One region of the Nonomuraea sp. NPDC049637 genome, then DNA from elsewhere that is predicted to be linked to it. Evidence: riboswitches for the same ligand, from Rfam matches in the RefSeq annotation. Region 1 holds a riboswitch; the other holds the start of a gene.

Region 1 (3,394 bases):
GCCCACCATGTCGGACGCGCGTCCGAACAAGGGCATCAACGCGGCCGTCGGCAGCAGGCAGGCGGTGGCCACCCACTGCAGCGCCGAGGCGGAGGAGAAGCCGAGGTCCCTGCCGATCTCCGGCAGCGCCACCGTGATGATCGAGTAGTCCAGCCCGGTCATCAACGTCGCGCCGCACAACGTGATGAGGACGAGCCAGCCGCGCGGCCCCCATCGCGGGGTCGTGCCGGCGGCGGTCATGTCGTGGGTTTCGGTCGTCATGCGGCCAGCGTGCGGCCGGCCGTGAAGATCAACCAGAGCCCTGCTGAAGGTACCTCTGTCAGGTGCAGGACGGGCGGGCGCGGGATCGCGTCGGGCAATTCGTCAAGGGCGCTGCAGAGTCACCGAGGCGGAGAGCTGGGTGAGCAACTCCAATTGATCGAAATAGAGGCGCAGACTCGTTATGAGCCCGTCTTCCACCGTGCAGACATAACAGCAACGCAAACGAAGGGGACGACCCGTCGCGGTCAGCACCTGACCGTCGGCCATGGCGTACGGCCCTCGGTGAGTTCCCACCATGAGAAGCTCGTCGACGGTCGTGGCCTCGCCCTCGGAGGACTCCGTGATCACGGCCCGGACGTCGGGGAACGCCGTCCAGAACTCCTCCAGATAGGAGGCCAGCTCGGCGTGTCCCTGGGAAACGCCTTCGGGGCTGATGGACACCCCGGTCGGGCTGAAAGTGCTGAGCAGTGCCTTCATGTCGTGGGCGTTGAACGCGTCCGTATAGCGGTCGCGTACGTCGCGGGCAACATTCATGGCACCGGATCCTCCTCCTTCGCTCGATGCCCGACGCGGCTGTGGATATGCGGTCGAATTGCCAACGCAGGCTAAATCCGTCCACTCGGCGAGGTAGAATTCTGGGCCTTTCACAAAGGCACGAGGCGTAGCGGCAGGTGACGGAGGGTCACCGGGCGCCTGTTGACGCGAACGTGAGGAAAGGATACGTTCCGGTAGATTTCACGGTTGTCCAAGGGAAATCCGGTGAGATGCCGGTGCGGACGCGCCACTGTATCCGGGACGCAGATCCCGGGAGCCAGGTCGCTTGGCAGCCGTGACCTCGTGATATGGGACGCGTGACCCCTGAGGAGGCTTGACATGACCGGGCTGTCCACCCCGTCGACGATTCCCTTTCCCCGCCTGCGCCCTTGGCTGCTGCTGGCCGTGCCCGTGCTGCTGCTGGTCGCCTACCTGGTTCTGATGGACAACGGCGCCATCTCCCAGACCGGCACCTTCCTGCACGAGCTGATGCACGACGGGCGTCACCTGCTCGGCGTGCCCTGCCACTGAGGGCCGGGGCATGGTACGCACCTTCCTGGCCAGAGGTCTGCTCATCGGGCTGCTGGCCGGGCTGATCGCGGGCGCCTTCGCCTTCGCCTTCGGTGAACCTCGCGTGGACCACGCGATCGCCCTGGAGGAGGCCGCCGCCCAGGCCGGGGCGCCCGATCCGGACGCCGGGACGGCCGAGCACGGCCACGCCGAAGCGGCCGAGCACGGTCACGGCGAGGACGCCGTGGTCAGCAGGCCCGTGCAGAAGGCGGGGCTGTTCCTGGCCACCGGGCTCTACGGGCTCGCCGTGGGCGGGGTGTTCGCCCTGGTGTTCGCCGGGCTGCGCGGGCGGGTCGGCCCGCGTTCCGACGGGCGGCTGGCGGTGGCCGCGGCCGGCACGGCGTTCACCGCGATCATCCTCGTGCCCTTCGTGAAGTATCCGGCCAACCCGCCTGCGGTGGGCGATCCGGACACCATCAACAGCCGCACGCTGCTCTACGTGGTGATGATCCTCGTCGGGCTGGCGGCGACGGCGATCGCGGTGGCGACGGCCCGGCGCGTCGAGGGTGGCCCGTGGGCGCGCTGGACGGCGGCGGCGGTCGCGTTCCTCGTGCCCGTCGTCGCCGCGTGGTGGTTGTTGCCGGCGGTCAATGAGGTGCCCGAGGGGTTCCCCGCCACGCTGCTGTGGGAGTTCCGGCTCGCCTCGATCGGCACGCAGCTCGTCTTCTGGACGGCGTTCGGCGTGCTGTTCGGCTGGGCGAGCGACCGGGCCGAACGGCGCGCGGCGGCTCATCCGCTGGTCGCGGCGCCGAGCTGAGCAAGGTGCTGTTCGTCCGGCATGCCACGACGCCGGGGATGCGGGCCGGCTGCTTTCCCGCCGACGAGGACGCCGACGCGGCGAGCCTGACCAGGGCCGCCGCGTGGGGTTCCGTCGAGGGGCCGGCGGCATGGACCGCTCCCGGCAGGGCCGCGCGGCAGACGGCCGCCGCCATGGGGCTGGCGGCCCGCGAGGTTCCCGCCCTGGCGGAGGCGGACTGCGGCCGGTGGCGGGGCCTGCCGTACGGGCGGGTCGCGCTGGAGGAGCCGGACGCGCTGGCGAGCTGGCTGGCCGACCCGCACGCCGCCCCGCACGGCGGTGAGTCGCTGAGCGCGCTCGCCGCCAGGGTGGCGGGCTGGCTCGACTCGGTGCGGGACGAGCCGCGGGCCGTCGTGGTCTGCGACGCGGGCGCCATCAGGGCGGCGCTCGGCCATGCCCTGGGGCTGGATCCGCTGCGCGCGGCCCGTTTCGACCTGGCCCCTCTGTCCACCACCGAGCTGACCGTCGCGCGGGACGGCTGGCGGGTGGTCCACGTCAACCGGAAGGCTGAGTCTTGATCGTCACCTATCCGTTCAGCGCCGTCGTCGGGCTCGGCGACCTGAAGCTGGCGCTGGTGCTGAACGCGGTGTCGCCCCGGGTGGGCGGGGTGCTCGTACGCGGCGAGAAGGGAACGGCGAAGTCCACGATCGTGCGGGCGCTGGCGGCCCAGTTGCCGACGGTGGCCGTGGTGCCCGGGTGCCGGTTCGCCTGCGATCCCGTCGTCCCCGACCCTGAGTGCCCAGATGGGCCGCACGGGCCGGGCGCCGGGCGGGTGGAACGGCCGGCCGCCCTGGTGGAGCTGCCGGTCGGCGCGTCGGAGGACCGGCTGGCCGGCTCGCTCGACGTGGAGCGGGCGCTGACGGAGGGGGTGAAGGCGTTCGAGCCGGGGCTGCTGGCGGCCGCCCACCGCGGCGTCCTGTACGTGGACGAGGTGAACCTCCTGCACGACCACCTCGTGGACCTGCTGCTCGACGCGGCCGCGCTGGGCACGTGCTACGTCGAGCGCGAGTCGGTGTCGGTGCGCCATGCCGCCCGGTTCCTGCTGGTGGGCACCATGAACCCGGAGGAGGGCGAGCTGCGTCCGCAGCTTCTGGACAGGTTCGGGCTGACGGTCGAGGTCAGGGCGTCCCGCGACCCGCGGGAGCGCGCCGAGGTGGTGCGGCGGCGGCTGGCCTTCGAGGCGGACGCGGCGGCGTTCGCGCGTCGATGGGCGGCAGAGGAAGCGGCGCTGGC
Region 2 (3,394 bases), on a different contig from region 1:
TCAGCAGCGAGTTGCGCAGGCCGTGCGCGGCGATGCGCTCGCGCACCGCGTCCCAGCGCGCGGACTGGGTGCCGTTCCGGCCCCACAGGTCGTGCTGGAGCCGGCCGCGGGCCGCCCACGTCTGGTCGTAGGCGGGGTGGGCGCCGAAACGCTCGGCCAGGCCGGCGGAGGTCTCCAGCGCCGACAGGTAGATCTCCTCGGCGATCCGGGTGGACAGCTCCTTGGCCTCGGCCGAGTCGAACGGCAGGCGCAGGGCGAAGAAGACGTCCTGCAGGCCCATCACGCCGAGGCCGACCGGACGCCAGCGCGGGTTGCTGGCCGCGGCCTGCTCGCTCGGGTAGTAGTTGATGTCGATCACCCGGTCGAGGAAGGTGACCGCGGTGCGGACGGTGGCGCGCAGCCGCTCCCAGTCGATGTCGCCGCCGGTCAGGTGTGCGGCGAGGTTGACCGACCCGAGGTTGCAGACCGCGGTCTCGGCGTCGCTGGACACCTCGACGATCTCGGTGCACAGGTTGGACAGGTGCACCACGTTGCCGGGCTCGGCCGCCTGGTTGCACAGGCGGTTGGCGGCGTCCTTGAAGGTCATCCAGCCGTTGCCGGTCTGGGCCAGGGTGCGCATCATCTTGGCGTACAGGTCGCGGGCCTTGATCTGCCGGACGTACCGGCCGTCGCGCTCGGCGGCGCGGTAGGCCTCCTCGAACGCCTCGCCCCACAGGTCGGGCAGCTCGGGGACCTCGTCGGGGTCGAACAGCGACCAGGTGCCGTCGGCCTCGACCCGGCGCATGAACTCGTCGGGGATCCAGTTGGCCAGGTTGAGGTTGTGGGTGCGGCGGGCGTCCTCGCCGGTGTTGTCGCGCAGCTCCAGGAACTCCTCGACGTCGGGGTGCCAGGGCTCCAGGTAGACGCAGGCCGCGCCCTTGCGCCGGCCGCCCTGGTTGACGGCGGCCACCGACGCGTCGAGCGTGCGCAGCCACGGGACGATGCCGTTGGAGTGCCCGTTCGTGCCGCGGATCAGCGCGCCCCGGGAGCGCACCCGCGACCAGGAGATGCCGATCCCGCCGGCGAACTTCGACAGCTGCGCCACCTGGGCGTACCGGTCGTAGATGGAGCCGATCTCGTCACGGGGCGAGTCGACCAGGTAGCAGGAGGACATCTGGGTGTGCCGGGTGCCGGAGTTGAACAGCGTCGGCGAGCTGGGCAGGTAGGCCAGCGACGACATGAGCCGGTAGAAGCCGACGGCCTCGGCGGGCGTCTCGGCCAGCCCGCAGGCCACGCGCAGCAGCCAGTACTGCGGCGTCTCCACCACCAGCCGGGTGGACGGGTGGCGCAGCAGGTAACGGTCATAGACCGTGCGCAGCCCGAAGTACTCGAACCGCAGGTCGGCGGTGACGTCGATGGCGTCGTCCAGCTTGCGGGCGTTGGCGTTGACGAACTCGGCGGTCTCGTCGCCGATGAGCCCTTCGGCGTGGCCCAGCCGGATCGCCTGGCTGAAGGAGGCCACGCCCTGCCCGCGGACCTCCTTGTCGATGTAGCCCGACAGCAGCCGCGCGGCCAGGCGCGAGTACTGCGGCTCCTCGCCGATCATCTCGGCGGCCGTCTGGATGGACAGCCGGTCCAGCTCGGCGGTGGTGGCCCCGTCGTAGAGGCCGCTGATCGTCTTGGTGGCCACCCGCATCGGGTCGATGTCCGTCAGATCGGTCGCCCAGTGCTCCACCGCACGTACGATCTTGTTGACGTCGACCGGCTCAGCGGTGCCGTTGCGCTTGCGCACCTGCATCTGCACGCGCCGCGGCGCGGACCTGTCGGCGTCCGCCCGCGCCGGCTCGGCCAGGTCCGTCATCGGGTCCCCTGTGACCGTCACTGCGCTCTCCCCTCGTGAACTCGGTCAGCTGCCGAGAACGCGCGCAGGAGGCGGACGGCGAGGCGCCACAGCCCTCTCGCCAGCGCCGTCCACCGTCCCACGCGGTCTCGGAGCAGCCGCGCGCGCATGATCGCGCGCGGCGCGCCGGCAGGTCTTCGGACTCGTGGGCATGCTGTCGCTGCCTACTGGCCGTCGCTTCCCGGGCCGTCGGCCCAGTGCGTGTGACGGCGTTCGTTCCCACTCACCGCTGCGGGGCAGTCCCGGATTCCCACCGGGTTCCCTCTTGCCTCGGCCGCCCTGGCGGGGCGACCGAACCGGCTGCGGGGAACACCATATATAGGGTGGATCAAAAAGTCACACCCAACATCTCGTGTTGCGAAGAACCCGCGCTCCGATCCGTCCGCCCGTCGCGAGGCCGGCCGGGCCGCCTCTCCGCGTGCCGCGCGGGCGGGGCGTGTGATCGACGCCACAGACCGGTCGCGCCCGGTTTTCGCTACCTTAGGTATCGATACTTCAAGTAGCGAAAAGCTGAGGAGACGACCATGAGCCAGACCTCCACCGGCCGTCCGGTCACGCCGGACTGGGACACCGTCACCCCCGCCGAGCTGGCCGCCTACGCCGAGGCGGAGAACCGGCTGCGCGCCTCCGCCGAGGCCCAGGCGATCACCGGCCGGCCGGACCCCGGCGCCACCATCGACTGGCGGACGGTGGCGCTGCCCGGCCGCGACATCCGCGTCCGGGTCCACCGGCCGCGCGCCGCGGCAGAGCCGGGGGACGTCCTGCCGCTCGTGCTGCACGTGCACGGCGGCGGCTTCGTCGGCACGGCGCCGCAGAGCGACTGGGTCAACAGCCACCTCGCCGCCCGCCTGCCCGCCGTCGTCGCCTCGGTGGACCACCGCCTCCTCGACCGGCGCACGCCGCTGGCCGACGCCGCCGACGACGGCTGGGACGTGCTCCGCCACGTGCTGGAGCACGCCGCGCAATGGGGTGTCGACCCGGCGCGGACCGTCCTGTTCGGCGAGAGCTGCGGCGGCCTGATCTGCGCCCTGGCGGCGATCAGGGCACGCGACGCCGGCCTGCCCCTGAAGGCGCAGGTGCTGGTCAACCCGGCCGTGGACGTGACCGGGACGATGTTCGACCACCCCTCGATCGCCCGGTACGCCGACACCCCGACGCTCAGCGTGCCGGTGCTGCGGCTGTTCCACCGGCTCGCCGTGCCCGAGGGGACGGACGCCCGCGCGCTCTCCCCGCTGCACGCCGACGACCTGGGCGGGCTGGCCCCGGCGCTCGTGGCGGTGCCGACCCACGACCCGATCGCCGACCACGGCCGCCGCTACGCCGAGGCGCTGCGGGCCGCCGGCACCCCCGCCCGCCTGGCCGAGTACCCCGAGGCCGGGCACGCCTTCCTCAGCATGCCGGCGCTGGCCCCCCAGGCCGAGGACGCGCGGGCGGACATCCTGCGCTTCCTTCGCGACGCCCTCGCCGCGTAACCCCGCGACCGGAGCGGGGACGGGCCGCCCCTCGCGTGCCGCC

The links. Region 1 has a riboswitch for cobalamin ahead of AB0J71_RS38300 (CbtB domain-containing protein). Riboswitches for the same ligand answer to the same signal wherever they lie in the genome.
Region 2: another riboswitch for cobalamin. It lies ahead of AB0J71_RS36945 (ribonucleoside-diphosphate reductase subunit alpha); the one in region 1 lies ahead of AB0J71_RS38300 (CbtB domain-containing protein).

Annotation. Positions count from the first base shown of each region.
Region 1 is NZ_JBFAOM010000041.1:7,772-11,165, forward strand. Features, by position in the region: gene AB0J71_RS38290 (MFS transporter) at 1-261, opposite strand, end outside; gene AB0J71_RS38295 (nuclear transport factor 2 family protein) at 364-795, opposite strand; cobalamin riboswitch at 971-1,100, shown strand; gene AB0J71_RS38300 (CbtB domain-containing protein) at 1,135-1,326, shown strand; gene AB0J71_RS38305 (CbtA family protein) at 1,337-2,122, shown strand; gene AB0J71_RS38310 (histidine phosphatase family protein) at 2,128-2,679, shown strand; gene AB0J71_RS38315 (VWA domain-containing protein) at 2,676-3,394, shown strand, end outside.
Region 2 is NZ_JBFAOM010000037.1:32,951-36,344, forward strand. Features, by position in the region: gene AB0J71_RS36945 (ribonucleoside-diphosphate reductase subunit alpha) at 1-1,861, opposite strand, end outside; cobalamin riboswitch at 1,990-2,195, opposite strand; gene AB0J71_RS36950 (alpha/beta hydrolase) at 2,404-3,351, shown strand.